2 regions of the Paenibacillus sp. J14 genome follow, and region 1 is predicted to be linked to the other one. Evidence: a T-box and tRNA genes for the amino acid it is inferred to sense, from the RefSeq annotation. Region 1 holds a T-box; the other holds one or more tRNA genes.
What was found. The T-box of region 1 lies ahead of M891_RS0115880 (arginine--tRNA ligase). A T-box ahead of a tRNA ligase gene usually reads a tRNA of that ligase, here a tRNA-Arg.

Region 1 (5,387 bases):
TACACAACAATACGGAAGCGATGGCCCAACCTCTTTTTTTCATCAATGCCATGTTTGATCCCTCCTTGGTTTGTAAATCTCATCGTGTTAAGCGCTTAACTCGATGGTTTAACTTATGAATCAATTCTGTGTACATCCCTTCCAGTAAAACATACTTGCCGAAGATTCAATTTATTCAAAAAAACGTCACGAATAATATTGATATCAAAAAACATTGATTAACTGCATCGCGACTGAGGGGGACATCCACGCAAAAGGCGCGGCTGGTTGGTTCCAGTCGCGCCTTTCACTTGGTGTTACTCTTGCCTTGCCCTTGTTTACATGCGATCCGGAGCTGGCAATCCGATGACCTCCAGCACCTCTGCGATGGTCTCCTTAAATTTTGCCGTAAGCCATAGGCGGTAGGTCTGCCGCTCGGGCTCGGCTTTTAGGATCGGACAGGCGGTATAAAAATGATTAAACAAGGTAGCGAGCTCATAAGCGTAATGACAGATCGGTGTTGGGGATAGTTCCTCACACGCAGTGCCCAGCGTATCCGGCCATGCCGCGATTTGTCTCAGCAGGACGTGTTCCGCACGATCCTGAGGGGCGATGTCCTCCGGAAGCTGAAGCGATTCCGCCCGAGGAATCCCGTCGGCTTGAGCTTTGGCCAAGATGCTGGCCGCCCGGGCATGCGCGTACATCAGATAGACGCCGGTATTGCCGGTCGTCTCTGTGGCCTGCTGAATGTCGAATACCACTTCGGTTGGTAAAGCGAACCGGAGCAGGTAATACCGGATCGCCGCTGCGGCAATCCGACGGCTGGACAACCCTTCTGAATCAGAACGCTTGGCATCGATCTGCGTTTCCATCCGATCCAGCAATTCGGACACTTTGATACCGATTCCTTGTCTGCCGGACATGGCGTACGAAGCTTTGCCGTCTGAGGTGTCGAGGCCCAGCTCCCGGGCTGCGGCCGGGCTTAGCGAGACGACGCCGTAACCAACGTGACGCAGCTTCTCCGCCTGGGTTGTGAAGCCTAACGCCTCCAGCGCTTGCTTCACCATCGCCTGTGGATACGCTTGCCTGTGGTCGATTACGTTCACGACGAGATCTGCTTTGCCGTAATCAGCAGTGACACCGTCTGCACGGGTTGTCCAGAGCCCGTCCGCAAACGGCTTGTACTTGAAATCATTTCCGAGTACCCCGAACTTCCACAGATGATAGGCGATATCTTTGGCCGTATAGGTCAAAATTCCGTTGGACCGAACGAGCACCTTATCAGCCTGATGCTCTGCTTCAGGCTCCACATCTTCGGCTGCAGGTTGCTTCAGGACCCAACACCCCTCGAGTTTACCAGACGTCTCCTTCTGGAAGAGTGCGGTTTGCTGGAGCAATCGGAAGGCCGTGTCCCAGAACCCTTCCCGGACAATGTTGCTCTCCCAAACTAACAAATCGTAATCAATCCCAAACGCCTTCATTTCTTCCAAATGCTCCCGCACGATGCGCTCTGCTGTAAGTAAGCCAACCCAAGCCAGATTCCCGTCCCCAGCCTCCAGCGCTTGCAGCACCTTCGTTCTCTGCTCTAACAGCGAAGGTTGATCCTCGTATTCCTTGTTCACGTTGGAATAGATGTCCCAACAGAAATCCCCGAATCTCACATGAGCAGCCTGATGATCTACATGAAGCAGCCCAACGACGGTGTCAGCCAACTGATTCCCTAGATCGTCGATGTAATTATGCACTTCGACTTGGTAACCAGCTCGCTTAAGCAGCCTTGCCAGCGAGTCGCCGATGCAGGCATTCCTCAAATGACCAATATGAGCGGACTTGTTCGGATTGATGGAGGTATGTTCGATCACGACTTTTTCACGAACAGCCTGCGGAAGTGAAAAATCTTTGCGAGCCCATTCATTCCAATCCAGATGGAAGTTCAGGAAGCCCGGCGGCGCCGTTTCGATCTGGTGGAACAGCCCTTCCATGCGGCCCGTTTGCTCCAGTTCATTCTTAAGCAGCGCGGCAATCTGCAGCGGCGGTTGGCGCAAGGTTTTGGCCAGCTGCATCGCGATGTTGGTCGAATAATCCCCGTGTTCGGCACGGGCGGGGCGTTCAATTACAATGTCTGGCAGCTTCTCGACGCTGTGTCCAAGCCTTGAAAGGACTTGCTGTACGGTCGTTTTCAGATGCTTTTTCATCGATCTACTGATCATTCCATCCACTCCTCCTGGGCAAAAAAATAAGCCTTCATCTCATCAAAGAGACGAAGGCATTACGCGCTCGCGGTACCACTCTTGTTGTTAAACTCTACGTTTAACCACTCTGCAGGATAACGGTCTTGGGCCGTGGTTGCTTACTTTACTTTGCGTTCAGCAACCATTCTCATGGGTCCGCTTCACTGTCAGCCCTGTACCGGTTTCCACCCTCCCGGCTCGCTTGGACTAGAACGGACAGTTACTCTCCCAATCGTCGAATGTGGGATATTTTGTATTATTATATCCGGTTCGCTTGGAATGTCAATTCGCCTTTTCCTAAAAACAATCCTTGAGTAGCCTTTTCGAGTAGAATTACTAAATTTTGGTCATACTCTTACTACTTCCATCAGAACAAAGGGGCTCGTAACATGCAACAACCGGACGAGTTTGTCGATAAACTGCAGCAAAACCTGGAAATCCTTAGTGAACTTTTTGGGAACAGTTCGGACGTCGTGTTCCGTCAGTTGTTACCGGTGGACCAAACCCAAGTCACAATTGTTTATATTGAAGGACTTATTGATAGTCAAATCTTACAGCAGGATGTCATCCGCCCGATTCTAGAGATGACCTCAGACGGGGAGATGACGCCAACCCAGCTCAAAGACAAGGTCGTAAACGTAGGCGGCATCAGCTTCGTGTCGAACCATGAGGATGCGAGTAATGGAATGTTGTCAGGCGGAGCACTGATTCTGATCGACGGATATAAGGATGGTTTGCTTGTCTCCATTCCCGGATTAGAGGAACGCGCAATTACCGAATCGGATACCCATCCGATTATTCGGGGACCGAAGGACGCATTTACGGAGGTGATCCGCACGAATATCTCCCTGGTTCGTCATCGGGTGAAGGATACACGGGTTCGCGTCCAGACGATTCAGGCTGGCAATAAAACTAAAACAGAGCTCGCACTTATGTACATGGATGGATTAGCAGATCAACAGATCGTAAGTAAACAGAAAGACAAACTCAGCAACCTCCAAGTGGACCGCGTGCTGGAGGGCGAATATATTGAGGAAGTGATGAATCAGGATAACAAGCTTACGATTTTTCCGATGCTGTACAACACGGATCGTCCAGATACGATTGCGGCGGGGGTCATGGAGGGACGAATTGCTATCTTTATTGACGGAACGCCATTCGTGCTCCTTGCGCCGTCCTTATTCGTCGACTTCCTGCAATCTGCCGAGGATAACTATCAATCGTATCTTTATGGGAGCGTCACCCGACTGCTTCGTTATTTCTGTATGCTGATATGCTTGTTAGCCCCTGCACTGTATATCGCCTTAACCACCTATCATCAGGATTTAATTCCAACGGTGTTGTTATTGAGCTTAATGGCGCAACGCGAAGGGGTGCCTTTTCCGGCTTTTCTCGAGGCGTTAATCATGGAAGTCGTGTTTGAAATCCTGCGGGAAGCCGGTCTTCGGATGCCGAGAACGATCGGTCAAGCCGTATCCATCGTGGGGTCGATCGTTATTGGACAAGCCGCGGTCGAAGCGGGAATCGTTTCAACCGTCATGGTGGTTGTCGTAGCGATTACGGCCATAGCCAGTTTTGCGATTCCGTCATATTCCATGTCGATCCCGATTCGGATGCTGCGTTTTGGGTTCATGATGATCGCCTCAACCCTCGGGATCTATGGGTTGACTATCGCATTTATCATGCTTGTCGTTCATTTAAGCGGGCTCCACTCCTTCGGTGTCCCGTACTTATCGCCCGTCGCTCCCTATAAACCGCGGAAGCAATCGGATGCCATCCTCCGTTTCCCTTACCAACCTGGAGCTAAAGGACCGTAGAACTCAAGGAGATGATCCCTGTGTACCGACAGGAGAAGCGTTTTTTTCTTGCTTCCATATCCCTCGCATTAATTCTGCTGCTGACAGGTTGTTGGAATCGCAATGAATTAAATGAACTATCGATTGTGCTCGCTATGGGAATCGACAAGAAGGATGACCTTTATGAGGTCAGCCTTCAGGTTGTGAATCCCAATCAAATGTCGCGGAAGCAATCGTCCGAACGTACGCCGACGTTCGTACTTTCGATGCGTTCTGATTCCATTAGTGAAGCCATTCGCAAAATGGTGGGCATGTCGTCGCGGAGATTGTATATGTCCCATATGCAAATTTTATTTGTGGATGAAGCCACGGCCCGGGAAGGTATGCATGAACCGTTGGATTGGCTGTTACGTAACAATGAGATTCGGCCCGTCTTCGATCTAATTATCGTTCGGGACCATTCGGCGAAGGAAGCATTAACCTTCGTGACGTCCACGGAACTTTTTCCCGCCCTGGATATGCATAAGGCATTAAAGCTGTCCTACAAAAGCTGGGCTCCGAACATATACAGCCAAGCCAAGGAATTTCTGGAGAGTTTAAACAAGGACGGGGTCGAGCCAGTCATCACCGGATTAAAGCTGGGGGAACAGGCCGATAAAGCTCAGAAGATGGATAACGTGAAGCAGTCTCCGCAGCATGCGAACTATTTTTTCAGCGGTGTGGGTGTCTTCCAGGAGGATCGCCTGGTTGGTTGGATGAACCCGTCCGAAAGCCGGGCTTATAACTATTTGACGAATCATGTGGACAACAGTCTTTTCAAAGTAGAGTGTCCGAATGCGAAAGAGCATTTTACGTTGGACGTCATCCGGCCCAAAACGAAGTATGATCCTAAGATCGTGAATGATCATCCGGTCCTCGATGCTACCGTGTACATTGAAGCCAACATTAATGAACTGAGATGTAAGAAGGTCGATCTCAATAAAGAGGAAGACCTGTTGAAGCTGCAGAAAATTGCTGCAGACCAGTATGTAGAGGCGATTAATCGAGGGATTCGGAAAGCTCAATCGTTGGGTACGGATATCTTTGGGTTCGGCGAAGCCTTTCATCGGGCATATCCGGCAAAATGGCATGTATGGAAGAACGACTGGGACAAGCGCTTCGAAGAGCTGGATGTGAACTTGCGTGTGACTCTGCAAATCAAGCGAAATGGGAAGATCGTCAGTCCCTACGGAATGCCACAGAATAAACAGGAGTGAGGAAGAACGTGCTATACGCTTTATTGTTTGTATCATTGGCGATATCGGCCTTGGAATACCAGAGGATGTTTCATAAAAAAGAGTTCAGGGATCTCGCTGTGCATGCTTGTTTCCTAAGCGTAGGC
Region 2 (5,387 bases), on a different contig from region 1:
CCGTCGCTGTTGCTGGTTGCGGCTTAACCGACTTCGACCGGCACGAGCTTGAACTCGTTCACGTCCGCTAGGCCGCGGTTGGTGATCCGCAGCTCCGGAATAACCGGCAGGGCGATCAGTGAAAACGTCATGAACGGCGCGTTCAGTTGACAGCCGAGCTGTTTCCAGGCGGCCTCCAGCTCATTCACCTGGGTGACCACCGTCTCCAGCGATTGATCGGACATCAGGCCAGCGATGGCCATCGGCACGGCAGCGAGCACTTGGCCGTTCAGGACGGCGATCATGCCGCCGCCCAGCTTCGCCAGCTCGTTGGCAGCAAACACCATGTCCTCGGGATTTGTCCCCATGACGATGAGGTTATGGCTGTCATGGGCAACGGTGGAGGCCACGGCTCCTTGCTTGAGCCCAAAACCGCGCGCGAAGGCGAGGGACAGCTCGCCGGAACCGCGGTGGCGGTCGATGCAGGCCAGCGTGGCGATGTCCTGCTCGGCGCCCGGACGCACGACGCCATCTCCGTCAACCGGAACGGTTGCCGTCCCCTTCGCCGTGCGGGCGCTGTTCTCGATCACGTCGACAACGTGGATCGTCGTTTCCGCTTGGCCGCTGGCGCTGCGGTAGAGGAAATCGTCGGCGGTCAGCGGACGCGCTAATTTCACCGAAGCGCGCGCCTGCGCCGGGTACGGGTACGCCGGGAACGGGACGCAGAGCTGTCCGGCGTCATAGGCGACTTTGCCGTCGGTGATGACCGTCGACGGCTCCATCCGCCGCAGGTCGTCGATCAGCAGCAGGTCCGCGCATTTGCCTGGCGCAATGCCCCCCACATCGCCGTCGACCTTAAAGTACCGCGCCGTATTGATCGTCCCCATCTGGATCGCCGTCACCGGGTCGACGCCCTCTTCAATCGCCCGGCGTACGACATGGTTCATGTGACCTTTTTCAATCAAGGTTTGCGGATACACATCGTCGGTGACCAGCATAATGTTCGAGGTGTTCACCTTATCCTCGGTGACGACCTTGATCACTTCCTTGACGTCATGCCACGCCGATCCCTCCCGGATCATCAGGTGCATGCCGAGGCGCAGCTTGGCGAGCCCTTGCTCCCGGGTCACGGTCTCGTGGCAGGAAGTCACGCCTGAGGCGATGTAAGCCTGGAGCATCCGCTCGTCGTCGCTTGGAAAATGACCGGTGACGGTTTTGCCCGCTTCCATTGTGGCTTGGATTTCGCCGAGCATTTTCGGGTCTCCGAATACGACGCCAGGGAAGTTCATGACTTCGCCCAGCCCCTCAACACCGTCCCAAGTCATCCCTTCGGCAATATCGCGGGTGTCCAGCGACGCCCCGGCATCCTCTAAGTGATCGGTGGCAGGTACGCAGGAAGGAAAGGTCGTATATACCTTCAGCGGCAAGGCCTGGCCCTCCTCGTGCATCCAGCGCACGCCCTCCGCCCCGAACACATTGGCAATTTCATGCGGGTCCATAAAAATACCGGTCGTTCCTTTCGGAAGCGCAGCTTTGGCAAACTCCGCCACCGACAGCATGGTGCTCTCCACGTGCATATGCCCGTCCAGGAGCCCGGGAACGAGGTGACGACCTGCCGCATCGATCACGACGGTGTTCTCGCCAATGGTGTGCGTTGCGTCCCCTACGAAGGCGATCCGCCCTTCAGCCACCGCAACGTCCGTATTCGGCAGCAGCTCTCCGGTATACACATTGACTAAGGTGCCGCCCTTAACCACCAAATCGGCTTTGGCTTTGCCCATGGCGACATCCGCCAACGTACGGCTTACTTCATACAATTTTTTTCTGGATTCCATTTCCCGGTTCGCTCCTTTAAACAATGTCGTTCAAAAAGTCAGACTTCTAACGCTTGCCACCGACCTTATTCCTGCCAAAATCACGATGTTTCAACTGTAACGCTTACCAGACTGCTTATTTCCCCCGTATCTGCCTATAAATAGGCATTTCCGTCGAAATAGTGTTTCTCAGCGTCGTTAGAGCCGCGAGCACGCTAATTTCGCCCCAATAGTGCTTCTCATCAGCGTTAGAGCAGAATGGCTACTAGATGCACGTCATCGACAGCAGGGTTACAGCAAAAGTGCAATTAGATACGGGTCATCATCAGCAGGGTTGTCAGCAGAAGTGCATCTAGATACCGGCTATCGGCAGATGTGCTGTCGTAGAAGGCTGCCAGCAGAAGTGCTACGAGATACACGCCATCAGCAGCAGAGTAGCCAGCAGATAGGCTACCCGCAGACGGGCTATCAGCTGAAAGACAGTCAGCAGAACGAAGGCTTATCTAGAGGCTATGTGCCTGTAGTAACTTGCGATCCGACTTTTTGAACCTTCGCGTTAAGTTATTTAAAGATTAATATAACAAGAAAGGCCGCTCCTCGAACAGTATTTTCTGTTCGGAGAGCAGCCTTTTTTTATATCGCCTTAAGCTTTGGCTGGATTCACTTTCTCGATCACTTGGTCGATCAAGCCATATTCCTTCGCTTCTGCCGCGCTCATGAAGTAGTCGCGGTCGGTGTCCTTCTCAATCCGTTCCAGCGGTTGACCCGTGCGTTCCGAGAGGATTCGGTTCAGTTTATCGCGCATCTTGAGGATGCGGCGAGCGCGGATCTCGATGTCCGTCGCTTGACCTTCCGCTCCGCCGAGCGGCTGGTGAATCATGATTTCGCTGTTAGGGAGCGCATAACGTTTGCCAGGCGCACCTGCGTTCAACAGGAAGGCGCCCATCGAAGCGGCCAACCCAACGCAGATGGTGGAGACGTCCGCTTTGATAAATTGCATGGTATCAAAAATCGCCATACCGGCCGTAATGGAACCGCCAGGGCTGTTAATGTAGAGGTGAATGTCCTTGGTTGGATCTTCCGCGTCCAGGAACAACATCTGAGCAATGATGGAGTTGGCCACAACGTCGTTAACTTGCGAGCCCAGGAAAATGATCCGGTCTTTGAGCAGACGGGAATAAATGTCATAAGCGCGTTCGCCGCGGTTGCTTTGTTCTACGACCATAGGAATATAACTCACCGATAAAACCTCCTTAAAATTCGGGTGTTCAAGTGAATCGCCCCGTTGAATGGAATGGTTTGGGATTCATCATCTCCATCTAAGAATTGACGGAAATGATGAGGATTAATCTCATCATAAACAATTTATTTGAGAAAGTCAAAGAAAGTCAAACTCAAGATAATAAAAAAGTCCAGAACACTTCTGTGACAGGACTTTGCATGTGTATGATATGGCGCGCCCGCGAGGAATCGAACCTCGATCTCAGGCTCCGGAGGCCTACGTCATATCCATTGGACCACGGGCGCAAATTTAGCGAACAAAATAGATTATATGGCATTTCCACACAAAATGCAAGGTGTAGATCCAAAGGTTTTGCAGAAAATAAATGGGAACCCCCAAAGAGGTGCGACGGATCGTTTTTTGTAAGGGATCAAAAAATAGGGGATTGTCATGAAAGCGTTTCTATGGTAATTTGAGGAATATAAAAACGTTTTTATAGACAAGGGTGTAATCAGGGATGGGGAAAGTCACCATTAAGGATGTAGCCAAGGCAGCAGGGGTTTCGATCTCTACGGTATCCAACGCGCTGAACGATGTGGATGTGTTGAATCCGGAGACCAAATCCCATGTGCTGAAGGTTGCCAAGCAGCTCAATTATGTACCGAACTTAAACGGGAAGCAACTGAAGTCGAAGAAGACGAACATGCTTGGTTTTTTTACGACGAGTGTATCCGGGCCTTATTTTTACATTTTGGTGGAGTCGATGGCTCGCGAGAGCGAGCGGTTGGGTTACGGTCTGCACGTCATGGTTACTGCCGATAAGCAAACGATTATCAGCAATATTATGGGGCGCCGGGTGGATGGCGTGATCATCTACGAAGAATTGCGGGTGGATGACCATGATATCGCGATGATGGAGAAGGACAAGATCAAGGCGGTATTTCTGGATCGGGTGATTCAGAAGGAAACGATGGGGACCGTGATTTTCAATTCGTATGCGTCCGCTTATGAAGCGACCAAATACCTGATCAGCCTAGGCCATAAGAAAATCGCCTACATTTCCGGCGTCGATACGATGTATGACAGCGTACAGCGGAAAGAGGGATATCTCGCGGCCTTGCGGGAGCATCAGCTGCCGATCGATGAGGATTTTATTGTGCAGGGGTATTTTGAGGAAGAGAGTACCTATAATGCGATCCGGGCGTTTATTCACAAGCATCCGGGCAAAGTGCCGGACGCGATTTTGGCCGGTAACGATTTGAGCGCCATCGGGTGTATCAAAGCGTTGCGTTCGTATGGCCTTGAAGTTCCAAGGGACATCAGCGTCGTAGGGTTTGACGATATTGATATTGCTCAGTATTTTACGCCGCCTCTGACGACGGTTCGTAATCCAATCGCCAGACAAGGGATCCTGGCAGTTAATCACCTGGTGAACATGATTAAGAAGCAGGAACAGGGCAAGGTGCAGAAGCTGGATGGTCAATTAATTGTGCGGGGCTCAAGTCATGTACGTTTAGGCTAAGAGAAGCTGAGACGGAGCTGAACTTGAGCTCAGCGAAAATTGTAAGCGGTTAATTAAAGGGATTCTATTGCTAAAAATAAAAACGTTTTTATCCATACGGGATAAAGAGAGGAGCGCAAAATGGCGAAGTCAGCTGTGTCAGCCAAAAAGCCGATGGGAATCCGAGTGAAACAGTTCTTTATCGATTTCGGCAGGCAGTGGGAAATCCAGTCGATGATCTGGCCGGGTATTATTTTTATGATTATTTTTTGCTACATCCCCATCTACGGACTAACGATCGCTTTCAAAAATTATACCGTCATCGATACGTTAAGCTCCGCTCCATGGGTAGGCTTGGAAAACTTTAAGATTATCGCCACCGACAAATACTTCTGGGAATCCGTGGTGAATACGCTGGGGATCAGCTTCCTGAAGCTGGCCATCGGCTTCGTGATCCCAATTATTCTCGCGATTATGATCTACGAGGTCGGAATGGGGCGGTTCAAAAAAATCGTGCAGACGATCTCGTACCTGCCGCACTTTTTGTCTTGGATCGTACTTGGCGGGATGCTGATCACCTGGTTTTCGACGACCGGGATGTTCAACCAACTGTTACTGGACTTGGGCTTGATCTCGAAGCCGCAAAATATCCTGCTTGATCCGGGCAAGTATTGGTGGATCGCGGTGCTGTCGGATGTCTGGAAAGAGGCGGGCTGGGGAACGATCCTATACCTCGCCATCATGGCCAAGATCGACCCGACCTATTATGAAGCTGCGAAGATCGACGGGGCAAGCCGGCTCCGGCAAATTTGGAACATCACGCTGCCCAATATGCGGATGATTATCAGCTTGAACCTGATTCTGACCATCA

Region 2: it has a tRNA-Arg gene. The T-box ahead of M891_RS0115880 (arginine--tRNA ligase) is inferred to sense a tRNA for this amino acid. The anticodon was not compared.

The regions. Positions count from the first base shown of each region.
Region 1 is NZ_JADQ01000043.1:12,927-18,313, reverse strand. It holds gene M891_RS0115885 (ABC transporter substrate-binding protein) at 1-43, opposite strand, end outside; gene M891_RS0115880 (arginine--tRNA ligase) at 318-2,189, opposite strand; T-box leader at 2,233-2,455, opposite strand; gene M891_RS0115875 (spore germination protein) at 2,600-4,027, shown strand; gene M891_RS24050 (Ger(x)C family spore germination protein) at 4,048-5,262, shown strand.
Region 2 is NZ_JADQ01000046.1:30,919-36,305, forward strand. It holds gene ade (adenine deaminase) at 24-1,814, opposite strand; gene clpP (ATP-dependent Clp endopeptidase proteolytic subunit ClpP) at 2,437-3,033, opposite strand; tRNA gene M891_RS0116590 (tRNA-Arg) at 3,246-3,320, opposite strand; gene M891_RS0116595 (LacI family DNA-binding transcriptional regulator) at 3,533-4,537, shown strand; gene M891_RS0116600 (ABC transporter permease) at 4,658-5,387, shown strand, end outside.